One region of the Alkalimonas sp. NCh-2 genome, then DNA from elsewhere that is predicted to be linked to it. Evidence: riboswitches for the same ligand, from Rfam matches in the RefSeq annotation. Region 1 holds a riboswitch; the other holds the start of a gene.

Region 1 (15,183 bases):
GCGAGTGCGTTATGCAAACAGCTTTACCCTTTTCACAGGCCTGTGAAAACAACAAGGGGCCTATTCTACAGATCCTGCGCCATGCCTTTGCCCATCGCCAGCAGGTGTTGGAGATTGGCAGTGGTACCGGGCAACACGCCGAATACTTTGCCCATGAGCTGCCGCACTTGCATTGGCAGTGCAGCGATCAACCGGCCTATTTACCGGATCTGAATCGGCGCTTGCAGCAGGTGAAACGTCCTAATCTGCCTTCGGCAGTTGCACTGGATATTCGGGAAAACAGCTGGCCTTATGCCAAAGTGGATGCGATCTTTAGTGCCAATACGCTGCACATTATGAGCTGGGCTGTGGTGCAGCGGTTGTTTGCCCGGCTGGATGAGTTCTGCCTGCCAGCTGCCAGCCTCTGCATTTATGGCCCCTTTAATTACCAGGGCCAATTTACCAGTGCCAGCAATCAGGCCTTTGATCAAAGCCTGCGACTACGCGACCCTGTCATGGGCATTCGTGATCAGGAAGCCGTGCTTGCATTGGCCGCTCAGGCCGGTTTTGTGTTGCAAGCAGATCATGCGATGCCGGCCAATAACCGCTTGCTGCACTTTCAGCGTTAAGACAAAGGCTCTGAGTGTGCCGGCTGGCGAAATGGTAAACGCGCCTGCGCCTGGCGTTGATAAAGTGCCAGCATATCCTCTTCGCCTTCAAAATAGCGGCCTATCGCATCTTTTAGCGGGCTATCCCGAAAGTGATAGCAACCATAACGCGTAACCGGCTCAAAGCCGCGTTGCAGCTTGTGTTCACCCTGAGCACCAGCATCAAAGCGCTGTAAACCCTGCTCGATGCAATAGGCAATGCCGGCATAATAGCAGGCTTCAAAGTGCAGAAAATCCCATTCGGCTTCACAGCCCCAGTAACGGCCATACAGGGTGTCCGCTGAGCGGAAACACAAGGAAGCGGCTATCAGTTGCTGCTGCTGGTAGGCGGCAAAAATCACGATGCTATCGGCCAGTTGCTGGCCCCATTCGTGAAAGGTAGCTTCGGTCAGATAACCGGCATGGCCAGAGCGCTTTAAGTAGGTGCGTTGATAAAAGTGATACAATTGCTGCCAGAGCGCCGCATCGGCATCGCAGCCATGCACCACACTAAGAGCAACACCGGCGTCTTGCACCCGCTGACGCTCCTTACGAATTTGTTTGCGCTTGCGTGAGCTTAAACTTGCCAGAAAATCATCAAAAAACGCGTAACCATAATTACGCCATTCAAACTGCACATCCTGCCGTGGCCAGTAGCCGGCAGCCGTTAGGTGCTCGCGCTGCGCTTCATTGGGGTACAAACACTGAATGCTGCTCAGGCGCTGTTTTTTCATGCGCTGCTGCAAGGCATCCAGCATCAGCGTCATCAGCTCGGCCTCATCTTCACCCGCTAACACACCAAAACGCGGCCCTTCGGCCGGGGTAAAAGGAATGGCCAGCACCAGCTTGGGGAAAAAATCCAGGCCATAGCGCTGATAGGCTTCAACAATGGCCCAGTCAAACAGGTATTCGCCATAGGAGTGTTGCTTCAGATAGGCCGGCACGGCTGCAACTAATTGCTCACCTTGCCAGATGGTCAGATGACTGGCCTGCCAGCCAGTACCTGGCCCAACACTGCCGCCACTTTCCAGCGCCTGCAAAAAATCATACCGGGTAAAGGGGTAATCCGTTGAAAACAAAGCATTCCAGCTATCGGCTGATACCGATTGCAAGGAGTCGATCCATTCAATCCGTCTACTGGCGGTCATTGGCTATCCTCTGCAAAGCCTGCCACAGCTGGCGTAACGACCAGCCCGAGTAGGTTATGCGTAACTTTAATGCGCAGTATTTTTGCCATACTGGCGCAGTCTGGCGCTTCGGTCAAGCAGCAAAAAACAGGTCTGGCTTTGCATCCGCTTTTGTCTATCGGTCTGTCATGCTGTTACACTAGCAGCAGAAAAAAATCGCCAGCCCAAAGCTGCCAGCCAAGAGCCATGATTGCTTATGTCTTTTTATTTCTACGATTTTGAAACCTGGGGTGCCGATCCCAAACGTGACCGCCCGGCCCAGTTTGCCGGTATTCGCACCGATGACGAGCTCACTATTGTTGGCAAACCGGATGTCTGGTATTGCCAGTTGGCTCCCGACTACCTGCCGCACCCACAAGCAGCCCTGATCACCGGCCTGACCCCGCAGCTGTGCCAACAACGCGGACTGCCGGAAACCGAGTTTATCGGTAAAATCCTGGAACGTTTCAGTGAGCCGGATAGCTGCGTGCTTGGTTACAACAGCATTCGCTTTGATGATGAAGTGACCCGTCACAGTCTGTACCGCAATTTTTATGAGCCTTATGGCCGTGAGTGGCAACAGGGCAACAGCCGCTGGGATTTGCTGGATGTGGTGCGGGCCTGTTATGCACTCCGCCCGGAGGGTATTGAGTGGCCGTTAAAAGACGACGGTACGCCCAGCTTTAAACTGGAAGACTTGGCCAAAGCCAATCAGCTGGCCCATGAACAGGCGCACGATGCGCTGTCCGACGTCTATGCCACCATAGCGCTGGCAAAACTTGTGCGTGACAAACAGCCGCGTTTGTTTCAGTTCTTGTTTGAGCACCGAAAAAAACAGGCCCTTAGCAAATACATCAATCTGGCCAATCAAACCCCTTTGGTGCATGTGTCCGGTAAATTCCCGGCCAGTCAGGGCTGTGTCAGTTGGGTGGTGCCATTGGCGTTTCATCCAACCAACAAGAATGCACTGATTGTCTGGAACCTGCAGGCCGACCCAACGCCTTTACTGGCGCTTGATATCGACCAATTGCGCGAGAAGCTTTATACCAAAAGCGCTGATTTAGCCGAAGGCGAAGAGCGGCTGGGCCTGAAACTAATTCACCTGAACAAATGCCCGGTGCTGGCACCGGCGAAAACCTTATCGGAACAGCGGGCCGATGCTCTGGGTATTGATCGCAGCAAATGCCGGGCACATTTAAATTGGTTGCTGGCCAACCCGGAGGTGCAGCAACAAGCACAGCAGGTGTTTGCCCAAGCCGAAGCATTCCCAGTAGAAACCAACCCGGATTATCAGCTCTATCAGGGATTTTTGGCCGATGGCGATAAGCAAAAAATGATGGCGTTGCACCAGCTCAGCCCGCAGCAGTTGGAAGTGCAGACGCCAGTTTTTAGTGACGAACGTTTGAATCAACTGCTGTTTCGCTACCGGGCACGTAACTACCCCGCTAGTTTGAATGAACAGGACATGCTCAAATGGCAACAGTATTGCGTGGATCGCTTAACCGATGGGCTGGATGATCCGCCACTGACACTGGAGGCTTTTCATCAGCAACTGGAGCTGGCGGCGCAGCAACATCAACACGATGAGCGGGCAATGCGTATCCTGAAAGCGCTGTACCATTATGCCGAGCAGCTCTGAGCACGAGCGGCTCTTGCTTTCGATTATGAAGTCCGTATACTGAAGCCAACTTGTCGGAGTGCTCCACTGGTTGTATTACAACCAAAGGAGCTGAGATCGCTGATGCGAGATCCGTGGAACCTGATTCAGGCTAATACCTGCGAAGGGAACAAGATGCACTGCACCATCCTGCTTGTTGGGATCCCTGCTGCAGCGCCTGGTGTATCTGGCTGTATCTCAGCCTGCTGCCCCACCTTTGTTCACCCACTCCAGACAAGCAACCTCAACCGATATCGGAACCCAGGAGCTTGCTATGTCAGAGAATTCAACCCCAGTATCCAAACGCGAACAACGCGCCCGCGCCCAGGCTTATATTCGTCAGCTGCAGGGCGAAACCTTTCCCAACTCAGTACGGCGGTATTTACAAGGCGAGCGCCCGGATATCCAGGTGCCGGTCCGTTCTATCCAATTGCATCCGACCAAACACAAAGACGGCAGTTTAAGCGATAACCCGCCACTGAATGTGTACGACAGTTCCGGTCCTTATGGCGATCCGGAACAAAAACTCGATGTGCTAAAGGGCCTGCCAAAGCTAAGGCTGGCGTGGATCACAGCGCGTGCAGATGTGGAAGCCTCCCCGCTGCCACCTTACCAGGAAATCGCGCTGGATGAATGGCACACCGAATTTTCGCACCAGCCACTGCGCGCTAAAGCCGGTAAAACAGTGACCCAACTGCACTACGCCAGAGCCGGTATTATCACGCCGGAGATGGAGTTTATTGCCTTGCGCGAGAACATGGGCCGCTCAGAACAAGCGCAGGATGATGGCATGCGCCGGCACAGCGGCAACAGTTTTGGCGCCCGCACGCCCAAGGTGATTACCGCCGAATTTGTCCGGGAAGAAGTAGCTGCTGGTCGAGCTATTATTCCGGCCAATATCAACCATCCGGAAGCCGAGCCGATGATCATTGGCCGCAACTTCAAAGTGAAAGTCAACGCCAACATCGGCAACTCCTCGGTCACCTCCAGCATTGAAGAGGAAGTGGAAAAACTGGTCTGGGCCACCCGCTGGGGCGCCGATACCGTGATGGATCTCTCCACCGGCCGACGCATTCACCAAACCCGCGACTGGATTTTGCGCAACAGCCCGGTGCCCATTGGCACAGTGCCGATTTATCAGGCGTTGGAAAAAGTCAAAGGCGATGTCAGTCAACTAAGCTGGCAGGTGTTTAAAGACACCCTGCTGGAGCAAGCCGAACAAGGGGTGGATTACTTCACCATTCATGCCGGTGTTCTGCAGGAGTACGTTGGGCTAACCGCCAACCGGGTGACAGGCATCGTCTCGCGCGGTGGCGCCATCATGGCGCAGTGGTGCCGCATCTTTAACCGGCAAAGCTTTTTGTACGAGCACTTCGAAGAGATCTGCCAGCTGTGCGCGGCCTACGATATTTCGTTATCACTTGGCGATGGCCTACGCCCTGGCAGCATTGCCGATGCCAACGACGAAGCCCAGTTTGCCGAGCTTCGCACCCTGGGTGAGCTGACAAAAATCGCCTGGCGCTACGATGTGCAGGTAATGATTGAAGGCCCGGGCCATGTGCCGATGCAGCTGATTGAAGAAAACATGACCGAGCAGCTTAAGCACTGCCATGAAGCCCCTTTTTACACCTTAGGACCGCTGACCACCGACATAGCCCCGGGCTACGATCACATCACCTCCGGCATCGGTGCTGCGATGATTGGCTGGTATGGCTGCGCCATGCTCTGTTATGTCACCCCCAAAGAACACCTGGGCTTGCCGAACAAAGAAGACGTCAAGCAAGGCTTAATTGCCTACACCATTGCTGCCCATGCCGCTGACTTGGCCAAGGGTCACCCGGCGGCGCAACTGCGGGATAATGCCCTATCCAAGGCCCGTTACGAATTTCGCTGGGTCGATCAATACAACCTGGCACTGGATCCCTTCACGGCCAAAGCCTACCACGATGAAACACTGGGGCACGAAGGAGCGGACAGCGAAGAATTTTGCTCAATGTGCGGTCCTAAGTTCTGCTCAATGCGACTGAATCAACAAATCGCAGAAGAGTCCGCAAGTCAAAGCAGCACCACGGAGTTGGCCGATGCAAGCAGCTAATACTTCGTTAGCCAGTCCTCTGCCGGTAGCAGCACTGCAGCCGGCGAAACCCCTGGTCTGGAGCATTGCTGCTTCAGACTCCGGGGGGGGCGCAGGTATTCAGGCCGATGTGCTGACCTTGCAGGACCTTGGCTGTCATGCCTGCACCGCAATCACCGCCATCACAGCGCAGAACTCGCTTGGTGTGCAGGCGCTGGAGCCTGTTTCAAATAAGCTGTTCCAAGCTCAGTTGGACGCCTTGAAAAGTGACTTACCAGCGCGAGCGATTAAAATAGGTTTGCTGCCAACAGCTGAAATGATTTGGCAGCTGGCCGACTGGCTGCAGCAGTACAAACAGCAACATCAGGCACTGGTGGTGGCCGATCCTGTACTTGGCAGCAGCAGTGGCCAACACTGGCACAGTGAAGCGCTGCTGGATGCCTGGCGTGCCTTGCTGCCTCACATTGATGTGCTCACCCCCAACCTGCCGGAGCTTGGCTTACTCAGTGGCCGACCAACGCAGGCTATTGATCAGCAGGTGGCATTGCTGCAGGCGCTTGGCGCTTCAGCTGTACTGGTAAAAGGTGGCCATATCAGCCAGATCCGGGATGTCACAGACCTGCTTTATCAGCAAGACAAGCTGGTTGCTCTTGCCTGTGAACGGTTGCAGACGCCGCATCAACATGGCACCGGTTGCACTCTGTCCAGTGCCCTAACTGCCCTGCTGGCGCATGGTTATCCGCTGGAAGATGCACTGGTGTTGGCTCGGGCCTACCTGCAGGCGGCACTGGAGCAGGGCTATGCAACAGGGGCAGGCCCTGGCTCTCTGGCGCATCCGGGCTGGCCAACAAGTCGGCAGTATCTGCCACGAATTAGCAGTGCCAACTGGCCAAAAACACCAACAGCACCTTTTGCCGGCATCAGTGAGCCGCTGGGCGTCTACCCGGTGGTCGACTCCATCGCCCTGCTGCAGCAACTGTTACCGGAGCAACCTGGCTGCATTCAATTACGGCTGAAACAAGGCAGCCCTGCTGATTTGCATGCTCAGATTGCCGAAGCCGTGATGCTATGCCGCAGATATCAGGTACGGCTTTTTATCAATGACCACTGGCAATTGGCCATTGAACTTGGCGCTTACGGCGTGCATTTAGGCCAGGAAGATTTGGCTCTGGCCGATTTAACGGCGATCCAGCAAGCTGGCCTTCGGTTGGGTATTTCCAGCCACGGCCCCTTTGAACTGGCCAGAGCCCTGCAATTACGCCCTTCCTATGTTGCATTGGGCCATGTGTTCCCCACCCAAACCAAGCAGATGCCATCGCAGCCCCAAGGGCTCAAAAGGTTGGCTCTGTCAGTACCGCTCTGTGCCGGTACCCCGACGGTGGCGATTGGCGGCATCGATCAGCACAGCTTTGCACAAACCTGCGCCAGCAAAGTGCATGGTATTGCCATGGTCAGTGCTATTACCAAAGCGACGCAACCAGCTCAACGCTTGCGCTTTTTTAATAAGCTATGGGAGCAGCACTATGCGTATCACCCTTAATCAACAACCACAGCAACTTGCTGAACCCTGTACTTTGCAACAGCTGGTTGAGCAGCTGCAACTTAACCCGAATGGGCTGGCACTGGCCATTAATCAGACCGTGATCAGTAAACGGGAGTGGGCTCGCACTACTTTACAGCCGGACGATCAGGTCGCGGCTTTTCAAATCGTCACCGGAGGTTAAAATGCTCAATCTGGCAGGCGTTCAGTTAGAAAGCCCTCTGCTGCTTGGTACTGGCAAGTTTGCCAGTGCGGCACAATTAATGGCTGCAGTCACAGCATCAGGCACTGAGCTGGTGACCCTGGCAATGAAGCGGTTGGATTTACAACACCAAAGCGACGATATCCTGACGCCCTTGCAACAGCTGGGCGTTCGGCTGCTGCCCAATACTTCCGGTGCTAAAACAGCCAGCGAAGCCATCTTTGCCGCAGAGCTGGCCCGCGAGGCGCTTGGCACCCACTGGCTGAAACTCGAGATCCATCCGGATCCGCGCTATTTGCTGCCGGATCCTATTGAAACCCTGCAGGCTGCGCACGAGCTGGTAAAACGTGGTTTTGTGGTACTGCCTTATTGCCCGGCCGATCCGGTACTGTGCAAACGACTGGAAGAAGCTGGCTGTGCTGCCGTAATGCCGTTGGGTGCACCGATAGGCTCCAATCAGGGCCTACAGACCCTGGCAATGCTGGAGATCATTATAGAGCAGGCGACGGTACCGGTCATTATTGATGCAGGCCTTGGGGCTCCCTCCCATGCCTGTCAGGCGTTGGAGCTGGGTGCCAGTGCTGTGCTGGTCAATACTGCCATTGCCAGTGCGGCCGATCCTGTTGCTATGGCAACAGGCTTCCGGCTGGCATGCCAGGCCGGAGTTCATGCCCGGCGCAGCGGTTTGGCAGCTACCTCTTCGCAGGCGCATGCTTCCAGCCCACTGACCCACTTTTTGGAGACGCTATGACCCAGGGGTTCTATGAACTGTGGCAGCAGCAAAGCTGGGAGCACCAGTTGCTTCAAAGCCGAAGCTATTCACTGGCCCAGGTGAAACAAGCGCTCGGTAAAACCCGGCTTACCCTGCAAGACTTCCAGGCTCTGATATCGCCGGCTGCCGAGCCGCTGCTGCCTGAACTGGCAGCCAAAGCACAACAACGAACCCGCCAGCGCTTTGGGCGAACTCAGCAGCTGTTTGCCCCTTTGTATCTATCCAACCTCTGTGCCAATGAATGCAGTTACTGCGGCTTTTCCATGAGCCAGAAAGTCAAACGCCGGGTACTCACTGCCGAAGAAATCGAAAAAGAATGCCTGGCATTGCGTCAATCCGGCATCGATCAGGTACTGATAGTCACCGGTGAGCATGAACGCAAAGTGGGCATGTCCTACTTCCGGCAGATGCTACCTTTGATCCGCCGTCACTTCAGTAGTCTGATGCTGGAAGTGCAACCCTTATCCGAAGCCCACTACCTGGAGTTACGTCAGCTTGGTGTCGATGCGGTGATGGTGTATCAGGAAACCTATCAACAAAGCGCCTATCAGCGTTACCACTTAAAAGGCCAAAAGTCCGATATGAGCTGGCGGCTCGGTTGCCCGGATCGGCTGGGCAAAGCCGGTATTGATAAAATCGGTTTAGGCGTATTATTTGGCCTGGCAGACTGGCGCACCGATGCCAGCTTTTTGGCCATGCACTTGTTGTATTTGCAACAACAGTACTGGCAAAGCCGTTATTCACTGTCGGTACCGAGGATCCGGCCTTGCAGCGGTGGTATCGAAGTCCCCTATCCACTGAGCGACAAGCATTTGGTGCAACTAGTCTGTGCCTTCCGCCTGCTGTCTCCCAGTCTTGAGATCAGCTTATCCACCCGTGAACGGGCTGAGCTGCGCGATCAGCTGGTACCCATTGCCATTACCAGCAGCAGTGCCGGCTCCAGCACCCGCCCCGGTGGGTATGCAGTGGATCCTGAAGCACTGGAACAATTTAGCATCGACGATAGCCGTAGTCCGGCTTTATACCGGCAGCATCTGCAACAACTGGGGATGGCTCCGGTGCTTAAAGACTGGGAACCTTATTTAGGAAGATAACAACTGCCAGTTTGAAGTCGGGGCGCAATCAAGCGCCCCGATGACTTAAGAAACTAATTGCCGATATCCAATCCTGCAGCTTCCAACATCTGCAGTAATTGCGGCTGATACTTTTCTGCCAACGCCATGCCGATTTGCGCACCTTCGGAAAACAGCTGCGGCATTAGCTCAACACTTTTGGCACCTACCGGGGACTTGTAGAACTGAACCAGTTCTTTTAACTCCGCTTCACTGAAATGCTTTTTATAAAGCGCGGCCATCGGCACTTTCATTTCGTCCCAGCTCATGTAGGTCCGGCTCCATTCCAGCAATACCGGCTCGTACTGTGCCAGCACTGGGTTTGACCCTGCCATCATTTGCACCAGTTGTTGCTGCATCTGAAGCACTTGCTCCTGGCCTCCCATCACATCCAGCAATTCATAGGCCGGATCCGCTTTTAATGGAAAACAGCACAACATCGCCGCCAGCAGAATTGATTTCTTTAACATCGTTTTTTTCCTTTTATTCAAAGACAGCTCAAAATAACTTAAACTCAGAGTGGTTGCAATTGCTGGGGCATCAAAGCCAGGCTTTCGATGTGCTATGCTTAAAACTGTGTTTTAACAAGGATAACAAATGAAGCTAACGGAAGTTAAACACCCGCTGGTGCAGCATAAAATGGGCTTATTGCGTTCAGCCGATATCAGCACCAAAGCCTTTCGCGAACTTGCCAGAGAAGTTGGCAGTTTACTTACTTACGAAGCCACCACCGATTTACCACTGGAAGACTGTAGTATTGAAGGCTGGTGCGGCACCATTCCAATCCGGCAAATTCAAGGCAAGAAAGTCACTGTAGTGCCTATTTTACGGGCAGGTTTAGGGATGATGGACGGTGTACTGGAGCACTTACCCAGCGCCCGCATTAGTGTGGTTGGTATTTACCGGGATGAGCACAGCCTGCAACCTGTTCCTTATTTCCAAAAGCTGGCACCGGATATGGAGCACCGTTTGGCCATCGTAGTGGATCCAATGCTGGCCACCGGTGGCTCAATGATTGCAACCGTTGATCTGTTAAAACAACAAGGCTGCAAGCATATCAAAGCTCTGGTGCTGGTGGCAGCGCCGGAAGGCATCAGTGCCTTATCGAAGGCACATCCGGATATCGAGCTTTACACCGCAGCCGTCGATGAAAAACTTAACGAGCATGGCTACATTTTGCCGGGGCTTGGCGATGCCGGCGACAAATTATTTGGTACCAAATAAGGCTCACCGTGGCAATAAGTTGCAGCCACAGGTGAACTTGCTTAGAATAAAGTAGAGCATTTACTCTAACGAGGATTTCTATGCACTTCCGTTCTTCATTGGCAGGCCTGACAGCCATGCTGCTTTTCCTGATGCCAGACAGCACATTACGGGCAACAACGCTCAGCCTGCCTGATGCTGAGCAGCGACTGGCATCGAACCGAACTTTGCTGGCGCAGCAAGCTGATGTCGATGCCTGGCAAGCCCAGCAGCGAGCACTGAACAGCCTGAACCTGCCACAGCTGAGCATCACCATTGCCGGTATTGCCTATGAAAAAGAAGTGACTTTCGATATTCCGGTGATCAACCAGCCAGCCGAACTCGATGTGTTTCGCAGTGGTATTCGTAGCCAGATGAATCTGCTTTGGCCTCTGTACACCGGTGGCCGAACCAATGCGGCTCAGCAACAAGTTGCCGCCAGGGTTACCGAAGCCGAAGCGGAACAACGTTTGCTGCAACTGCAGTTGCTAAAACGATTATTTGATCTGTACTTTTCCAGCCAGATGATGCAACAGGTGGTGCAGGTTCGGGAGCAAGCTCTGCAGACTCTGGATGCCCATGTTCATAAAGCTAGGCGCTTCGAACAAGAGGGCCTGATCACCCAGCTCAACCGGATGCAGGCCGAAGTAGCTCAGGCAGAAGCCCGCCGAAGCGCTGTCCAAGCCAGACGGCAGCTCATTGATGTTCAGGCTGCCTTGCAAAATTTACTGCAACTGGATGCACTCAGTTGCTTAAGTACCCCACTGCCCCAGCCAGTCGCATTAACCGAATCTATCGACTGGTTTGTTGCCGAGGCCAGGCGCAATAACCCGGTTTTTTCGCAGTTGCAGGCGAAAGATCGTCAGGTAAAGCAGCAACTACGCATAGAGCAAGGCAAAAAGCTGCCCGAGGTGTTCCTGGTAGGCAGCTATGATTTAAACCGAGCCGCCACCCCCTTGACCGAGCCTGACTGGAGCATTGGTCTTGGCATGCGTTATCACTTTACTACCCCGGTGAATCGCCAGGCCAGTGTAGATGCCGTACTTAGCCGGCAACAACAGCTGGATCACAGCCGGGATCAGGCCGACGCCGATATGCAGTTGGCGGTGGAAAGCAGCTACCGTACCGTGCTGCAGCATCTGGAGCAATTTGAGTTGTTACAGCAGGATCTGGAACTGGCACGCGAACATGCCCGTTTGCAACGCCATGCTTTTGAAGAAGGCATGGCAACGTCACTGGATGTGACCGATGCCCGTTTAAAGCAAGCGGCTGCTGAAGTAGAGGCACTGCAGGCTGCTTTTCAATACAGCAGCGCCCTGGCGCAACTCACTCAGCTAACAGGCCGCCCGGAATTATTAGCCAACTGGCTGCCTGCTTTATTGCAACAGCAGTCCTGCGCATCCATTTAAGGGTTCAACATGCAAAGTAAAAAAATTATTCTACCTCTCTTCGCTGTTCTTTTGGTGCTGGTGCTCTTCTGGTGGCTTTGGCCAAGCCCACAACCCGAGTTCTTGCATGGTGATGTCGAAGTGCGGGAGATCCGTATAGCCAGCAAGATCCCAGGCCGTGTCAGTCGAATGCATGTCAAAGAAGGCGATATGGTTCAGCCGGGCCAATTGTTGTTTGAACTGGATAGTCCCGAGCTAAATGCCAAACTGGCTCAGGCTGAAGCCGCCGAAGCGGCGACCAAAGCACTGCAGGATGAAGCTGAAGCCGGCCTTCGTAGTGAAGAAATAGAGATGGCCCGGCTGGACTGGCAGCGGGCGCTGGTGCAGCAAAACCTGTACCAAACGACGTTGAACAGGATGCGTAATTTGCATGCCGAAGGCCTGGTGTCACAACAACAACTGGATGAAGTACAGGCAAAGTGGCAAGCCAGTACCGATCAGGCCAGCGCAGCGGAGGCACGTTACACCATGGCAGCTTCCGGCGCACGCCAGGAGCAACTGCGGGCAGTACAGGCACAGAACCGTCGTGCTGCTGCAGCCGTAGCTGAAGTAGAAGCTTACCGGCAGGAAACCCGCATGCTCGCTCCTCTGGCCGGTGAAATTGCCAGCATAGTCATTCAGCCCGGCGAGCTGGCACCTACCGGGTATCCGGTGATTACGTTAATTGACCCAACCGATAGCTGGGTGGTCTTTACCATCCGGGAAGATAAGCTCAATGCACTGGTCCCAGGCACCGAGTTTGATGCCTGGGTACCCGCATTGAACCATAGCCTGCGCTTTCGCGTCAGCAAGCTAAGTGCCCTGCCATCTTTTGCGAATTGGAAGCAAGTCCGGGGTACCCCGGGTTACGACTTGAAAACCTTCCAACTGGAAGCAAGGCCCGTGCAGCATGAGCCTAAGTTACGGGCCGGTATGACCGTGATACTGGCGCTGGAGGACTGATGTCGGCTTTTCGGCTTAGCCTGAGCCGCGAACTCAAGCACCTGCACGATGATCGTGGTGATCGCTTTTTAGCCCTTTGGCTAATGCCTTTGCTTTGCATCTTTATCTGGTGGATTTTTTCTGCCGGTCAGCCCGAGCAACTGCCTGTTGCTGTGATGGATCAGGATCAAAGCCCTTTGTCACGGCAACTGATCAGGTTGGTTGATGCTGCCCCCGGAGTAGCGGTCACCCTGGATGCCACTGACAGTAAAGTGGCCGTGGATGCCCTGCGTCAACGCCAGATCTATGGCCTGTTGATTTTACCCAAAGGCCTGCAAGATAGTATCTATCAGGGACAGCCTGCCGAACTGGTGTTGCAGCTAAACAGCCAATACACCACCTATGCATCAACACTGCAACGTGGCATTCAGCAAGCCATTATGACTGTCGGTGTCGGTATTCACAGCGACAGGCTGCAGCGACAGGGTCTTTACCCCGAGGCCAGTCTGGCCACTGTACTGCCGGTGCAGGTGCTCGCCACCCCTTTATACAACGAGGGGCCAAGTTATGAGGTATTTCTGGCAGCTACTTTAATTCCGGCCCTGTTTCAGATCCTGGCAATGGTAGTCACCGTTTCTGCCATAGGGCGGGAGCTAAGAGACGGCACAGCCAAAGCCTGGCTGGATAGTGCCGGTGGCTCAGTGTTACTGGCGTTGGTAAGCAAACTGGTTCCCTACTTTGCTTTACTTATATTGTACGGCGCTGGCTACGTACTCTTGTTTCAGTTGCTGGCTCCTGCCAGCTATGCCGGCTCCGCTGTAAATATCTGGTCTAGTTTTGTGTTAATGATTGCAGCTGCCATGGCCATCGCGTTGCTGCTGGTTGCTCTGACCCGAAACTTTCGCATGGCTCTCAGTCTGGCCGGTTTTTACAGCGCGCCTGCTTTTGCCTACTCCGGTCAGGCCTTCCCTCTGGTAGCCATGCCGGAGCTGGCTCAGTACTGGGCTAGTATTTTGCCACTGACCCACTGGCTGAAGTTATACAATCAGCAATGGCTGGCTGGCGCGCCATGGCAAGCGGCCAGCACCCCCTGGCTGGTACTGCTGTCGATGCTGCTGCTGGGCAGTATTTCAGGTTATCTGCTATTGAAACGCTCGGGCTTTAAAGCCGAAAGCTGGGGGGCACGTTAATGACTATCTGGCAACACAGCCTGCACACCTGGCGATTGATCTTTAAAGATAAGGGCGCCATTTTACTGTTGTTTGTCGCAGGCTTAATTTATTCCTTTTTCTACCCACTGCCTTACCACTTCGAACAAGTGGAATCAGTACCTACTATTTTGATTGACCAGGATCACAGTGCGTCTTCCAGAAACCTGCGACGCCTGTTGCTGGCATCACCAAATCTGGAAATACGTCAAATCAGCAGCGAAACATCCGCCATTCAAGCCGCGTTATGGCAAGGCGATGTGATGGCTCTGATTATTATCCCAAGTGGCTTTCATCAGGATATCCTGGCAGGGCGTGCTGCACAGGTGCAGATTGCCAGCCATGGCGGCTACCTGCTGGCTGGCAGCAAAGCCTTGATGAATGCCAATGAAGCAGCCCTGACAATGGGTGCAGCGGTTAGTATGCACAAGCTACAAAGTCTGGGGTTTAGTCCGATACAAGCCATCGACAGTCTGCAACCCCTGCAGTTGCACAGCCGCTCTTTGTACAACCCCAAGGATGGCTATGGCCATGCCATAGTGCCGGCAGTGATGGTGCTGGTGATCCAGCAGACACTGTTAATCGGCGTAACCTTGCTGCTGGGCAGGCAAGCCGAGCTGAAGCAACTGCCAAGCGGTTGGCGCGCCTACAGTGGTATGCTGCTTACCTTTAGCTGTATCGGACTGCTCAACTCACTGTATTTTTTCCTGGTTGCCCTTCGGCTGCAACACTATGCTCAGCTTGGTCCCTTAGTGCATCTGCTGCTATTTTGTCTGCTATTCTCGCTGTGCATAGCTGCTTTTGCCCTGCTGCTTGGCCGCTTGTTTCAAAGCCGTGAACGTGGCTTGCAGTTGCTGCTGATTAGTGCCGTACCCATGCTGTTTATCTCGGGGTACAGTTGGCCGGCCGAATCCCTGCCAACAGCGCTCTACTATCTGCGCTGGTTGCTCCCCTCCACAGCCGGCATTCATGGGTTTGTAGGTATCAATCAACTGGGCGCCAGCCTGGTCGATATTCAACAAGAGTTGGTGGCTCTTAGCGGTCTGACACTCGGCATGATTGCAGTTGGACTCTGGCTGTACCGTCCGACAGGCAAGCAATTGCCCTGAAACGGCAAGCCTTTGCCTGTTTGCTGTATCACCACAGCCAGGCACAACAAGGCGCCAGGCTGTCTGAACATTGCATCAGCCTGGCGCAGCCTTTGCATCGTGCTCA
Region 2 (15,183 bases), on a different contig from region 1:
AGGATTTGCCCCTTGATAACCACTGGGATGATTTAGTCAGTGCCGCCCCGGTTACCTCCGGCAATTACAATGGTGAAGACGATACCGCCTATCAGGGAGAAACCACCGAAACGCTGCAAAGCTATTTGCGCTGGCAGATGGAGCTAACACCTTTCTCCGATACCGATCGCGCCATCGCCGAAATTATTATCGAAGCCATTGACGAAAGTGGCTTTCTTACCATCAGCTGTCAGGACATCCTGGAATCGCTCGGCCTTGCCGACGTAGAGGAAGATGAAGTTGAAGCCGTGCTCAAGCGCATTCAGTTGTTTGATCCCATCGGGGTAGGCTCACGCAATGTACAAGAATCCTTGCTGGTTCAGTTACGGCAATTCAGCCCGGATACTCCCCATCTCGCTGCAGCCAGGCAACTGATTAGTGAGCATACCGACTTGCTCGCCAATCGGGATTTTCGCACCCTGATGAAACTGACCCGACTGAAAGAAGATGAGCTGCGCGATGCGATGCGGCTCATCCACAGCCTGAACCCGCGCCCGGGTACCACCGTGATTCGGGAAGAACAAAGCTACATTATTCCGGATGTGACAGTAAAAAAAATAAAAGGCCGCTGGCAGGTGGAACTAAACCCTGATTCCATGCCCAAAATACGTATTAACCAGCAGTATGCAGCCATGACCAGAACCGCCAGAAACTCGGCAGACAGTCAGTTCATTCGCTCGCACCTGCAAGAAGCCAAATGGTTTTTGAAAAGCATCGAAAGTAGAAACGACACCTTGCTCAAAGTTTCAAACTGCATTGTGCAACAGCAACAGGGTTTTTTTGAGCATGGCGAGGAAGCCATGAAACCTATGGTGTTGAACGATGTCGCCGAAATGGTTGGTATGCATGAATCCACCATTTCGCGGGTAACGACACAAAAGTACATGCATACGCCCAGAGGCATTTTTGAGCTGAAATTCTTTTTCTCCAGCCATGTCAGTACCGAAAATGGTGGGGAATGCTCATCGACAGCCATCCGGGCACTGATTAAAAAGTTAGTGGCGGCGGAAAACCCGGCAAAACCACTGAGTGACAGTAAAATGGTGGAAATTTTGTCGGACCAGGGCATCAATGTTGCCCGCAGAACCATTGCCAAGTACCGCGAGGCCTTGCTGATTCCGCCGTCAAATCAACGCAAGACCTTACTCTGAGTACTTAACTAGAAGGAAACAGGCTATGCAAATCAATCTTACTGGTCGTCATGTTGAAATCACCGAAGCCTTGAAAGACTATGTGGACAATAAGTTTGCCAAACTCGAACGCCACTTTGAGCATATAAACAATGTACATGTGGTGCTAAACGTGGAAAAATTACAGCAGATTGCAGAAGCCAAGCTCAACCTGAACGGCGGTGAAGTTTTTGCCGTATCAGAAAGTGAAAACATGTATGCAGCGATTGACCAGCTGATTGATAAACTGGACAGGCAGGTCATCAAGCATAAAGAGAAATTAGCCCGACACTGACCAACATGACAACATTAAGCACCATGCTAGCTCAGGACTGCACCAAAAGTGCAGTCCTTTTTAACAGCAAAAAGCGCATTCTTGAATACATCGCCGAGCTGGCGCATAAGCAATTGCCCGAGACATCCGAGTACGTCATTCTTGAGTCTTTGATGACCAGAGAACGATTAGGCTCAACGGGTATTGGTGGCGGCATCGCCATCCCTCACGGCAAACTGAAAGATGTTGAGCAGCCGGTACTGATCTTTGTGGTCAGCAAAGAGCCGATCCAATTCGATGCTATCGATAACCAGGCGGTGGATATTTTTTGTGCCATCCTGATCCCGGAAAACCAGTGTCAAATGCATCTGAATACTCTGGCATCCATTGCCAGATTACTATCGAAAAAAGAGCTGACCCGCAAAATACGGCATGCAGAATCCGATAGTCAGCTGTATCAGATCTTAATTGATGCGCAACAAGAGGCGGAATCGTAAATGAAACTCTTGGTCGTCAGTGGTCGTTCAGGCTCAGGAAAATCCGTCGCCTTGCGGGTGCTGGAGGACCTTGGTTATTACTGTGTCGATAACATCCCGGTGAATTTATTACCGACCCTGGCAAATGCAGTGATGGATAAATACGAGCGGGTCGCTATCAGCATTGATGTGCGTAACCTGCCGGAAGATCCGGACGAGCTGGCAGAAATTCTTTCCTACCTCCCCCGCAAACTGGAGCTGACCATCCTCTATTTGGATGCGGATCACAACAGCCTGATCAAGCGCTTTAGTGAAACCAGACGGCTACACCCTTTATCTCACCAGGCCATGTCGCTGGAAGATGCCATTTTACGGGAACAGCAACTGCTCGATCCTATCGCCAGCCGGGCCGATCTGTATATTGATACCACAGAGCTCAATGTCTATCAGTTGGCCGATCAACTGCGTGAACGCTTGCTGGGTCAGCAATCTGGCAGGCTGGTGATTCTGTTTGAGTCTTTTGGGTTCAAATATGGCATTCCCAAAGATGCCGATTTTGTGTTCGATGCCCGCTTTTTACCCAATCCTCACTGGGAGCCAGAGTTAAAGCCTCAAACCGGTTTGGATCAACCAGTACAACAGTACCTTGCATCCAAAACAGTAGTGCACGATTACATTCAACAGATCCATCAGTTCGTCAATCACTGGTTGCCGCAGCTGGAAAAAAATAACCGCAGTTATCTGACCATTGCCATTGGCTGCACAGGCGGACAACACCGTTCGGTCTTTATTGCAGAGCAATTGGCTACGTTATTGCGCGAACAACGCAGCGATATACAAATTCGTCATCGCGAGCTGGTACGTCACCATGGCCACAAAGTATAGCGCCGAAGTTACCATCGTTAATCCGCTCGGCCTGCATGCCAGGCCTGCCGCCAAACTGGCTCAGTTGTGCCAGCAATTTCACAGTAAAATCGAATTAATTCAGGATGGTAAAACCGCTGATGCCAGCAGTGTACTGGCATTGCTTATGCTCGCCAGCAGTAAAGGTAAATTGCTTGAAATTGTGGCTGAAGGTGAAGATGCCTGTCAGGCCTTACAGGCGGTGGTGCACTTGATTGCCAGTGGCTTCGAAGAATCCTGATACCACACCGTAAACAATTACGGTGTGGTGCGATTGAACAATCCTTACGGTTGTTGGCGTTGCAGCAGATCAAGAATAAAAGCATATTCTTCCGCAGTTTGTCCTACTCTGGCAAAGCGGCCGGACCGGCCCCCATGACCTGCCTCCATGGTTGTCCGAAACAGGATTGGCTGATTTGATGTATTCATTGTCCGTAATTTGGCAACCCACTTCGCGGGCTCAAAATACTGTACCTGAGAGTCGTGAAAGCCTGTGGTCACAAAAAGCGCTGGGTAAGCTTGTTTACGGACCTGATCATAGGGCGAGTACGAGAGCATGTAGTCGTAATACTGCTTCTCATTCGGGTTGCCCCACTCATCGTATTCGTTGGTGGTTAGCGGTAAGCTCTCATCCAGCATGGTGGTAACTACATCCACAAAAGGCACATGAGCTACCAGGCCAAGGTACTTCTCTGGTGCCATATTGGCGACAGCCCCCATCAGTAAGCCACCAGCACTCCCGCCCATACCAAACACCTTATCACCAGCAACGTATTGCTGTTTCACCAGGTAATCTGTCACTGCAATGTAATCAGTAAAGGTGTTGTGTTTGTTCAGCAGCTTGCCATCTTCGTACCACTGCCGCCCCATTTCCTGGCCACCCCGTATGTGTGCTATCGCGTACACAAACCCCCGATCGACTAAGGATAAAATATTTGCATTAAAGCCAGGATCCATCGAGATACCATAAGAGCCGTACGCCATCTGATACAAGGCCGCACTGCCATTTTGCTTAAAATCTTTGTGATACAGCAAGCTTACGGGGATCGTCACCTCACCGGCTACCGGCACCCAGACCCGCTCGGTCCGATAATTGCTGCGATCAAAACCTCCGGGGATTTCTGCTTCTTTCAGTAAGCGTCGCTCCCCGGTTGCCATATGCACCTCGTACACACTGGCCGGGGTAGAAAGCGAGGTGTAACCATAACGCAACCAGTTGCTGTTTGTTTCCGGGTTGGCTGAAAACCACATCACATAGGCAGGCTCATCCGACTCCACAAAGTGGCTTTCTTCTGGCTTATCCCAGGATAAAAAACGGATACGACGCAAACCATTGCTGCGCTCATTAATCGCAAGGTAGTTATCAAAAGCCACAAAGCTTTGCACAAACACCTGCTCATCATGAGCAAGCAATTCTTGCCAATGCTCCCTGTTGCCAATTTTAGTGTGCGCTACTGTCATCAGCCGATAGTTGGGTGCATCCCAATCGGTATTGATGATCCAACGCCCGGCATTATGATCCACTGAGTATTTGAAATCGCGCTGGCGTGGTGCGATTAACTGAAACTCCCCCTTGGGTTGCCTGGCATCCAGCACCCGTACTTCGTCGGAAACCGTACTGCTTACCCCGATCACCACAAAGTTACGATCACGGGTGTTGCCAACCCCCATGTAGAAACTGTTATCCTGCTCCTGATACACCAGCGCCCGTTGCTCTGGTGCAGTGCCCAGTTGATGGCGATAGACCTTGGTACTTAGCAGCGTGACAGGATCATTTTCCACCACAAAGAGATGCTGACTGTCAGCACTCCAGGCCAACGAAGAAGACAGGCCAGTCATGGTGTCCGGCAGCAAGGCCCCAGTGGTCAGATCTTTCACACGCAGCTGATACTGGCGACGGCCACTGGTATCTTCCAAATAGGCCAGCTTGTTCTGATCCGGGCTAACGGACCAGTTAGCAACCTGAAAATACGCATGGCCTTCTGCCAAGGTGTTCACATCCAGGATAATCTCTTCCTCACCACCAGCAACTGGGGTTCGGACATAGATAGCATATTCTTTACCAGCTTCCACACGACTGCTGTACAGATAATCTCCTATCACATACGGCACAGTGCTGTCATCCTGCTGGATCCGGCCAATAAGCTCAGCAGTCAACTCCTCCACTAACGCACTGTAAGGCTCCTGATAGGCCTGATAATAGCTATTCTCTGCCTCCAGATAGGCAATCACTTCAGGATTACTCCGACTGTCATCGCGCAACCAATAATACGGATCCTGTCGTTCACCATGTGCCGAACTGACGGTATAAGGTCGTACCTCTGCTATCGGGGGCTGTGGCGGTGTATTTGCCAGGGCCTGGGCGCTAAGCCCGAGCTGCATTCCCATGAACAATGTTAATAACTTCATTCTTTTTCCTTTCTTATCATTTTGTTAACCTGCGAAAATTACCATGACATTTCGTTTAAAGCTACGGCCAGGTTTATGGTAAGGTGTAACGAGGTGTTTCAACCCAACGGAAAAATTTTGATTCACAAATCACAAATTTTGCGCTTTACTTAAGCTTAAACAATTAACTAGTTCAGAAAAGGCAATGAAGCCAACAAAAGGAAACCATCATGGCACTGATGACCGTGGATGAAGTAGCGGAGTATCTTGGCGTTCAGGGTATTCGGGTAGAACGACTGGCGCGGGAAAACCTGCTGGTGACAACGGATAAAGACGAACAAGGTAAACCCTTGTTTAAAAAGGAAGATGTAGAGCGATACAAAATACTGGCCGAACGGTTAGGTGGTCTTTAACTTGCTCTCAGCCTGCCAGAGCTGCAGCACCTGCTGCAGCCGTTGCAGATGAGACTGTGCTTGCAGTCTGCCTTCTGGCAAAGCCAGGTACCAAAGCCAGCAAAACCCCTGATACAATACCCTGGCCGCAGCCAGCTTTTTCCGCAAAAAAGCTGGATGAATACCAACATTACGCTGCTGATAATACCTGGTCAGTAACTGCTGACTCTGCTCAGAGGGTAGCGGGAAGTTTTCCAGCAGCGAAGCCAAATCCAGACTGCTGTCGGCTAATTGAGCATACTCAAAGTCCAGCAACCAGATCCGCTCCTCTTGCCACAGCAAGTTACCGGCATGCAAATCCAGATGACACAATACCTGATCCTGCGGCATCTGTTCAAAAGCAAGCACCACCGCCACTAATTGTTTGAAGACTGTAGCCTGAGCTTCCTGCCAGGGGCCCGAAGCATGAGACTTTAGCTCTTGCAAATAGCGTCCTGGATGCAATAAAGGCGTTTGAACTTGCAACCGGTGCAAACGCACCAGCTGAGATGCCATCGCATCGATTCGGGCGGCAGTCAGTTGCAAAGGCTGCCCCGCCGGTAAAAATTCAGAAATAAGCACTTGCTGATGGTTATTCAGACACAAGGGTGCAGGCGCCAACTCAGCCACTGCCGCTGCATGCTGACACCGCAACTCCTGCTGACGACAGACTCCGGTTACATCCGGTGAATAATGCCGCACCACGTATTCACCGCGAATGGTTTGTACCCAGTAACTTAAATTGGTGCTGCCCTGCGACAGAGGTCTCATGGCCAAAGGTGGATGACTGGCAAAAAACTCCAGATGCAGACATAGCTGACGAATACGCTGCTCCGCTTCATCTTCGCTCAGGCCGGCTGCAGCACCTGCCCGCTGGTATGTTGTTGTTGCCGGTAATGGCTGCGCCATGCCAGGTATCCTATCACTGCCAAGAAGGTGTAGAGTACAAAGAGGCCGGTAGTGAAGTACAGGCCTTTCTGAAAATAAACATAGATGCAAACCGCATCAATCACCACCCAGTACAGCCAGTTCGATAACACTTTGCGCACCACCAGTACCGTGGTCATAATGCTAAAGGTAGTAGTCTGGGCATCCAGCCAGGCAAAGTCAGCCGCTGTATGATTGGCCATATAATAGCCCAGCACCAGGCCAGTGCCAGCGGCCATGCCTATCCAGCCAAGGTGCTGCTTTAAACGCCATTCAATCACTGGCTTCACGGTTTCAGGCTGCTGCAGTTGTTGCTGCAACTGTTGCCAGTGCACCAATCCGTATACCGCCATAGCGGCATAGTAAAGCTGCAGCAAGGTTTCTGAATACAGCTGATGTTGCCACATTACATAAGTGTAGATAAGCGTGCTGGCTAAGGCCGCGGGCCAGCACCATAAACTATGGCGCATCGCTAGCAGCAAATAAGCCAGCGCCAGCAACATGGCGACCAGCTCCAGGCTGGTTAGCAACTGCCACTCTTGCCAGAATTGCTGCAAAGCCGCCGTCATGGTCGCAGATCACCGGGAATAAACTTGCAGACAAATACCAGTTTACCGTACCGCTCAAACGACCATTTCATGCAGCGCTGCAATGCCGCCATCACCACATCGTAGTCACCAAACAACTGGGTACTCATGGTGTTGGTGATTATATGCAGCTGAGGCTCTTGCTGCAGCTCAGCAATAAAAGCCTTGATGGGGCCAATGTACTCATCGGCCAGTGGGTACTTGCTGATTTCAACCGACAGTTGCATCATTACCTCCTGAGAGTGCTGTTAAAATTGATAACTGGCAGTCACACCAAAGCGGCGCGGCTCCCCCCATTGCTCATAGGTATGAGGTGCGTATTCATCACGTGGATCATTGCCAAAGTAAAAACCACGGACCGCCTGATCTTTATCCAAGGCATTGCGCGACCAAAGTGCAAACTGCCACTGCTCCAGCTGATAGGTCAGGCGAAGATTCACCAGCTCTGAGCTGGTCGAGCGGGCATTGTGGCCATCGGAGTAATAGAAGCCGCTTTTGCCCTGCACACTGGCCTGCAGCGTCAACTGCTCGGTTAAAAACCAGTCGCCAGCCAATTGGTAAGTAAAACGCGGGGCATGGGCCTGATCGCGCCCGGTCATATCCAGACCACTTTGCGTCACATAAGGGCCCAGCTTGGATTTCAATAGCCCTGCATTGACATGCAGGGTAAAGCTTGGATGCAGCACAATGCGGTTTTCCATCTCAATACCGTAATTGCGGCCACGACCAGCATTGTCGATAAAACCGGCAAACTCCGGGCCCAGGTCCGGGTTCAGCCAACCTTTCACCTGCATAGCATCCCGCCACATATGAAAAGCTGCCACCCGGGTAACCAGACTGCCATCAATAGCCGCCCCTTTCACACCAAACTCGGCGTTCACCAGAGTTTCCGGCTCGAATGTTGCCTGCTGCAACAAGGACGCAAAACCATCATCACCAGCACGGGACAGGGCCTCACCGTTCACCCCTCCCACCTTGTAGCCACGTGACAACAAGGTATAGATCATCGCCTGCTCACTGGCCTGGAAGTTCAGGCTGAGCTTGCCACCCCACATGGTATGCTGTTGTTTAATGCCTAGCTCACCACTATCTGTGTACTCATCTTTATACCGCTCGACACGACCACCCACAATCAGAGTGACTTGCTCAGATAACGCAGTGCTGGTTTCACCATAGAGTGCCAAATTATCGCGGTACAAACTGCTGTCGAACTGACGGAATTCAGAGCCGGCCCGGCGCAAACGCTGCAAATCCAGCTCACGGCCGCTGGCATAGAACCCCAGCACCCAGTCGGTGTGCTCGCCAATACGCCCTTCATCATCCGATACCAGACGGTAATCCAGCGTCCACTGCTCGCGGGAACGCAGATAACGGTCAAAATAAGAGTATTCCCAACCTGGACGAATCCCCACGAAAGACCAGTCTTCATCAAAACTGTAATCCGAATCGGCTGATAACCAGCTTAGCTGCCACATCAGATCCACTCCGCCTAAACCGTTGTAATCCGAGCGCAGCGCCAGCGCCTTGCTGCTGAGCTTGTCTTTGCCGGGTTCATCCGATAAGGTGGTACGGTTTCTATCAAGCGAAAACGCATCGTAGCCATTGTTCTGCTCTATGACGTGGGCAATCAGTTGCCACTGCAGCTGGTCGCTGTGGCGATACAACAGCCGGCCGCGGGCAGTCAGCTCATCAATGTCGTTGGTATCTTTGCGGTTTAAATAGGTATTTTCGATAAAGCCATCTGAGACTTGTTTGTCCAGCGTCAGGCTAAAGGCCAGCTGCTCGCTGATGGCATCGCTGACCATACCGCTTAGCTGCCAGCTGTTGTAATTGGCCAAAGTAGCACTGACCGCGCCATCGCGGCGAAAATCCGGCTGTTTCGAAGTCAGGTTTAGCATGCCTGCCATGGCATTGGTACCAAAGCGGGTGGCCTCCGGGCCACGAAACACTTCCAGTTGCTCGGCATGAGCGATGCTGCTGATGCCCAGGCCAGAGTAATCAATGCCATCAATCAGCACACCAACCGAAGGATTGATCACATCAATAAACTCGCTGCGCTCGCCGATGCCGCGCATTTGCACAAAGCGGCCGCGTGATGCGCCAGCAGCAAAGTTCACATTGGCTAACTGATTCAGTACGTCATCAAGATGTTGCGCCGAGCTACGCTGCATATCGTCGGTTGAGAGCACCGCAATGCTGCCGGCAATGTTTTGTACCGATAAACGCCGAAAATCACCCTGCACTTCCAGGCGTTCAATGGATTCTTCAGCAACACCACCAAAGGAGGCAAGGATACAGGCAGCAACAACGGAATAACGACAGCGCATGGTGGTCTCCGGTAAAGGGATCATCCGCGCAAAAGGGGTCAGCAACACCATCCCTCCGCCGGCATGATCCGGATCAGGTTCTTGGGGTTCGCCATTAAGCATCTCAGCACTCTGTACAAATAGAGCACACCCCCTGGTAGGCCGGCAGTGTAACGATTTTCGCACCAGCTGGCAATCCTGCTCCACCAACCACTAAACGCTTTTGTCTTACAACTTTCATACAGCCCGACTAAAATCAATCCAACTGTCTTTCTATGCCGGGGAAAACCCCGCTGTTTTATTAGGGTATTATTTTGAAAAACTACTTGTTATTACTGGTACTACTGCCTTTCCTCAGCGCCTGTAGCAGTGTCCCGACCAGCAACACCACTGCACCGCTGCCGCCTACGATTATTTTAATCTCTATCGATGGCGCCCATCCCAGCTATCTGCAGCGTTACCCCAGCCCCCATCTGAATGCGCTGGCCCGGGCAGGCCTGGTGGCGGATGCGCTGCAGCCGGTGTTTCCCAGTAAAACTTTTCCCAACCATTACTCACTGGTGACTGGCCTGCACCCCGAGAATCATGGCGTGATTGATAATGGCATGTACGATCCTGAATTTGATGCCCGCTTTACCATGAGCGATAAAGAGGAAGTCGGTAACGCCCGCTGGTGGGGCGGTGAGCCGATTTGGGTCACCGCTGAACAACAAGGCCAGGTAGCCGCCACCTACTTTTTCCCTGGCTCTGAGGCCGCAATTAAAGGGGTACGTCCAAGCTACTGGTTCCCCTACGATGGTGATGTTTCCAACCGACAGCGGGTAGAGACCGTATTAGAGTGGCTGCAATTGCCAGTTGCCGAGCGACCGCGCATCATCACGCTGTACTTTAGCGATGTCGACTCTATGGGCCATATGCATGGTCCCAACTCCAATCAGGTACGTCAGGCCATGCAGGACATTGATGCAGAAATTGGCTATCTGGTAGCTGGACTGACCGAGCTGGGGCTGCTTGAGCAGGTGGATTTGCTCATCACCTCGGATCACGGCATGGCTGAAGTGGATCAAACCAGGCATATTGTCATTGATCAGGCCTTCGACCCGGAGTTGGCTCACTATGTACGCTATTCCCGCGAGTTGGTGAGTATATTTCCAAAAGACGGGCAAAAAGAGGTGATTTACCAGCAACTGAAAGCAAACCTGCCACCGCAGGCCCGCTTGCTGCGCAAATCCGAGATGCCGGAGCGTTTTCATTTTCAAAACCATCGCCGCATTGCTCCCTTGCATGTACTGGCCGAGATTGACTGGATCCTGGTACGACGCAGTTGGCTGCCCGATATGATCAAGGCCCCTACCTACCGTGAGCCACGCGGCAGCCATGGCTACGACAATAAAGAGCCCGCAATGCAAGCCTTGCTCATCGCCCATGGTCCCAGCTTTAAAACACACACCCGGATAGAGCAGGTACGAATGGTGGATTTGTACCAGGTGATGACGGAAATTTTAGGGCTTACGCCGGCGCCGCACGATGGCGACCCGGCCGTGATCCCACTGTTGCTTCGTAGCGAATAGCTAGAGCCCCAAATACCAGGTAGCAATGGAAAAATAAATCAGCACGCCCGCGACATCGGCAATCGAGGTGATCAGCGGGCCACTGGCTGTGGCCGGGTCCAGGTTAAAACGACTGAGCAAAAACGGCAGCGACATACCAATCAGACTGCCGGCAATCACCACCAGTGTCATGGTAGCAGCCACCACCAAGGCAATATCGTAGCCGCCACGCCACCAGCCAATGGAGGCGACTGCCAGCGCCATGGTTACCCCTAGTAAAGTGGAAATCACGATTTCCCGCCCCAGCATCCGGCCCCAGTCTTTTAACGCCACATCACCAGTTGCCAGTGCCCGCACCATTAGGGTACCGGCCTGAGCTCCGGCATTACCACTACTGGCAATTAACAAGGGCAGGAAAAACAGCAACACCAGGTAACTGGAAATGGTCTCTTCGTAATAAGCAATGCCGGCACCGGAAAACAGGTTGCCAAATACCAGCAGTACCAGCCAGCCCACCCGCTTGCGGTACAGCAGGTTAATAGCCGCATCTTTCACGCTGCTGTCCAGCTTGCCGATGGTGGCCGTTTTGTGAAAGTCTTCGGTGGCTTCTTCGGCCGCTACGTCCATCGCATCATCGTAGGTGACAATACCGACCAGCTGCATCTCCTGATTGACAATGGGCAAGGCCAGCAAGTCGTATTTTGAAATCAGTACCGAGACTTCTTCCTGCGGCATATCGACCTGGCCAAAAATCGGCTCGTAGGTCATCAGCTCGTGAATTTGCATGCCCACAGGGGCCAGGATCAGCTCTTTTAATGAAATTACCCCAATTAAACGGCGCTCTTTATCCACCACATAGGACTGATAAATGGTTTCTTTATCCGGTGCCTCTTTGCGCAACACTTCAATGGCTTCTCGCACCGTCAGATCGGGGGCTAGTGAGGCATAATCCGACGTCATCACCGCACCAGCTGTACCTTCCTCATAGGAAGCCAGTAAACGCAAATCATCGCGCTCAGCCTGTGCCAATGCGGGCAACAAGGTTTCCTGTTGTTCTTCGGTTAGGCGGTTAAACAAGTCAGCCCGCTCATCCGACGACATTTGCCGGATGATGGGTGAAAGTTTGCGCCGACTGATGGAAATAGCCAGGGTCACCTGGGTTTCAGGTGGCAGGTAGCCAAAAACCTCGGCCTGCTCGGCCCGGGGCAAAGTGGACAGCAGCTCCCACACGGATTGTGGTTCAAACTCGCCAAAGGCGGCAGCCAAATCAGCCGGGTGGATGTCCTCAAACTGCTCACGCAGTTCATACAGGCTGTCTGACTCCAGCGCCAGACGAATGGTATTTACTAAAACCGGCAGTTCCATGATGCCCCCTTACAACGTGATCTGTCAGCTCCGGTAAGGGGTTGGTGAGTGAAATCAGCTTACCGGAAGGCTGTGGTAAAAGTTAGGAAATGTCATCAGGCCAGGCCTGCAACTGGGTACGTCCATCGCTGGAATGTGCTCCGCACAAGGTATCTAAACACCTGCTTATTTTAGTGCCTAACGGCAGTTAGCACAACCACCTAGCAGTTGAAGTTATTGAGCCCCCTATTCTTTTTCCAGCCGCTGCTTGCTAAGATAGCTGCATTCCCCCAAGGAGAAGATGGCATGGTACAGACTGAGCTGCACGCATCCGATACAGTCCCTTTAGCCGACTGGTGGCAACCACGCCGTCTGAGCGAGCAAGGCTGCTGGCACCTTGGCATTGGTCCTTTGTCGATTTATCTGGAGCGCATGCCTGGTGAATGGCTGGTAGGCCATCAACGCCACCCGGACACTGAGCTGTTGCATCAGGTGGTGCAAATGCCGCTGGATGGACGACCAGACACTATCTCCTTTCAACGCTATGTGTTTCGCAAAGCGCCGCTCGATTTCCGACTGCAACCAAGATTAATGGACAGACCTGTGGTGGTAAAAACCCGCCAGCCGGTGCTGATCCCGCCTGGCGAAAGCATCGACTTTTACATCAGCACCCCCCTGTGTGTGCGCTTGCTGCTTGGCAACGATATTCAATTGCAGGAATGGCCGGTACTGCGTTTATCTGATACCTGGTTTGGCCCCTCCACTCGCATTGGAGAGCTTTGCTACGCCGCCAAAACCCATGCCCGCCATAGCCTGGATGAAGTGCCGCTTCGTCCCCACCGTGCAGTCACCCCTCTGACCATCAGCAATCAGGACAAAACCATTCTGAGTATCGATAAAGTCAGTTTGCCGGTGCCGCTGTTGTCGCTGTTTGCCCGGAGCGACCATACCCTCTGGACAGAGGCGGTGACCCTGGTGCATCAAGCAGATCAACCCTTGGCCAAGCTGAAAATTGAACGCAAGTTACCATTAGGCATCAAGGCTGCTCAGCGTATCACTGAGCCAAGAGAACTGGCAGAAAAAAACGCCTTGGTGCGAGCTTTTGCCGGCATCTTCAGCGATTAACAGGAGTAAGTAATGGACATCGTACTGCAATGGCTGGAGCATCATCACGTAGTGACAGGTTTGCGGGCTGCTCTGTTGTTTTTTACCGGCTTGTTGGTGGCCCATCTGTTAGCCAGGCTTACCATTCGGCTAAGTAAAAATCTGACGCCCCACCATCAGGTACTATTAAAACGCCTGGTGTACTGGCTGGTGCTGTCCTTATTTCTGGCGTCGGTGCTTAAAGAGCTGGGCTTTAGCTTAGGCGTATTGCTGGGCGCCGCCGGTGTGCTGACCGTCGCTATTGGCTTTGCCTCACAAACCTCAGCATCGAATCTGATCAGCGGCTTGTTTTTAATTGGCGAAAAACCTTTCCAGCTAGGAGACGTGATCAAGGTGGGCGAAACCACGGGTGAAGTGCTGTCCATCGACTTACTCTCAGTGAAACTCCGTACCTTTGATAACTTATTTGTTCGCATCCCGAATGAAAGCCTGATTAAGTCACAAATGACCAATCTGACCCGCTTTCCCATCCGGCGCTTTGATTTACAGCTAGGTGTCGCCTATAAAGAAAGTATCAAACAGGTTCGAGAGCTGTTGATGACAGTGGCAGATGCCAATCCACTGTGCCTGGACGAGCCATCACCTTTATTCGTTTTCAATGGCTTTGGCGATTCCAGCCTGAACATTCAATTTTCAGTCTGGACCAAGCGGGAAAACTTCCGTGACTTACGCAACAGCCTGCAGGAAGAGGTAAAAAATGCATTTGATGCCGCCGGTATTGAAATTCCGTTCCCACACCGCTCTTTGTATGCCGGCAGCGAAACCGCACCTTTTCCAATTACCATTGTTCCGGCCAAAGCAGACAAAGCAGACAAAGCAGGTGATGATGCCGATATCAGCCCCTGAGCCAAGAAAGGGGTCTGTATGCGGGGGCTAACTCTGCTGAGTGGGGCTTGCCTGCTCGCCAGTGCGGTGCAGGCCAGTGACTGCCAACTGCTGGAAAATACCGATGCATTGCCCGAGCGGGGCGATATTCGTATCCGCTCCATTGATTTTGATGCCAGCAATGTGTTCGATCTGAACGAGCCGGGCACCTTCTGGCTGCATCGCTTTGCCAACTACAGCCACATCATCACCCGGGAAGATACGCTGCAACAGGACTTATTATTTGCTGAGGGCGATAAACTTAGCCTGGCCGAGCTTGAAGAGACCGAGCGCTTATTGCGAAGCCGGCGCTATCTACGTGAAGCCAAAGTCAGTATCAGCCATTACTGCAGCGAATCGCATCAGGTGGATGTGCTGGTTGAAAGCTGGGACAACTGGTCCTTATTACCAAAAATTGATTTCAAACACGAAGGCGGAGTCTCCCAATACTCCATCGGTATTGCCGAGGATAATCTGCTGGGTACCGGTAATCAGTTGCAGCTCGATTACGCCAAAGACAGTGAGCGAACCGGCTATTTGCTAAGCTTCGCTTCCCCCAATATGTTTGGCAGCCATTGGAGCAGCGCGCTGCAGTACGCAGATAATTCCGATGGCGAAAGCTATTTGTTAGCGGTTGAACGCCCCTTTTATCGTATCAGCTCCCCCTGGGCCATGGGCTTTGAGCTGGAAAAACACAAAGAAGAACTACGGGAATACCAGCGAGGAGAAGAAAGCAACCGCTACGACAGCAAACGGAACTG

Evidence for each region. A riboswitch is a leader RNA that binds a small molecule or an ion and turns the genes downstream of it on or off. The one in region 1 is predicted to bind thiamine pyrophosphate.
Region 2: another riboswitch for thiamine pyrophosphate. It lies ahead of ABC502_RS18150 (TonB-dependent receptor); the one in region 1 lies ahead of thiC (phosphomethylpyrimidine synthase ThiC).

What each region holds. Positions count from the first base shown of each region.
Region 1 is NZ_JBDIUV010000003.1:227,064-242,246, forward strand. It holds gene ABC502_RS10175 (DUF938 domain-containing protein) at 12-608, shown strand; gene ABC502_RS10180 (GNAT family N-acetyltransferase) at 605-1,774, opposite strand; gene sbcB (exodeoxyribonuclease I) at 2,010-3,431, shown strand; TPP riboswitch at 3,476-3,596, shown strand; gene thiC (phosphomethylpyrimidine synthase ThiC) at 3,724-5,544, shown strand; gene thiE (thiamine phosphate synthase) at 5,531-7,063, shown strand; gene thiS (sulfur carrier protein ThiS) at 7,047-7,247, shown strand; gene ABC502_RS10205 (thiazole synthase) at 7,249-8,016, shown strand; gene thiH (2-iminoacetate synthase ThiH) at 8,013-9,131, shown strand; gene ABC502_RS10215 (DUF2059 domain-containing protein) at 9,185-9,619, opposite strand; gene upp (uracil phosphoribosyltransferase) at 9,747-10,373, shown strand; gene ABC502_RS10225 (TolC family protein) at 10,454-11,800, shown strand; gene ABC502_RS10230 (biotin/lipoyl-binding protein) at 11,810-12,781, shown strand; gene ABC502_RS10235 (ABC transporter permease) at 12,781-13,950, shown strand; gene ABC502_RS10240 (ABC transporter permease) at 13,950-15,077, shown strand.
Region 2 is NZ_JBDIUV010000008.1:215,839-231,021, forward strand. It holds gene ABC502_RS18100 (RNA polymerase factor sigma-54) at 1-1,190, shown strand, start outside; gene hpf (ribosome hibernation promoting factor) at 1,216-1,503, shown strand; gene ptsN (PTS IIA-like nitrogen regulatory protein PtsN) at 1,509-1,979, shown strand; gene rapZ (RNase adapter RapZ) at 1,980-2,843, shown strand; gene ABC502_RS18120 (HPr family phosphocarrier protein) at 2,827-3,102, shown strand; gene ABC502_RS18125 (S9 family peptidase) at 3,147-5,270, opposite strand; gene ABC502_RS18130 (helix-turn-helix domain-containing protein) at 5,480-5,662, shown strand; gene ABC502_RS18135 (phosphotransferase) at 5,648-6,589, opposite strand; gene pnuC (nicotinamide riboside transporter PnuC) at 6,529-7,176, opposite strand; gene ABC502_RS18145 (hypothetical protein) at 7,173-7,421, opposite strand; gene ABC502_RS18150 (TonB-dependent receptor) at 7,443-9,572, opposite strand; TPP riboswitch at 9,555-9,665, opposite strand; gene ABC502_RS18155 (ectonucleotide pyrophosphatase/phosphodiesterase) at 9,815-11,071, shown strand; gene mgtE (magnesium transporter) at 11,072-12,415, opposite strand; gene ABC502_RS18165 (hypothetical protein) at 12,701-13,519, shown strand; gene ABC502_RS18170 (mechanosensitive ion channel family protein) at 13,532-14,404, shown strand; gene ABC502_RS18175 (BamA/TamA family outer membrane protein) at 14,423-15,183, shown strand, end outside.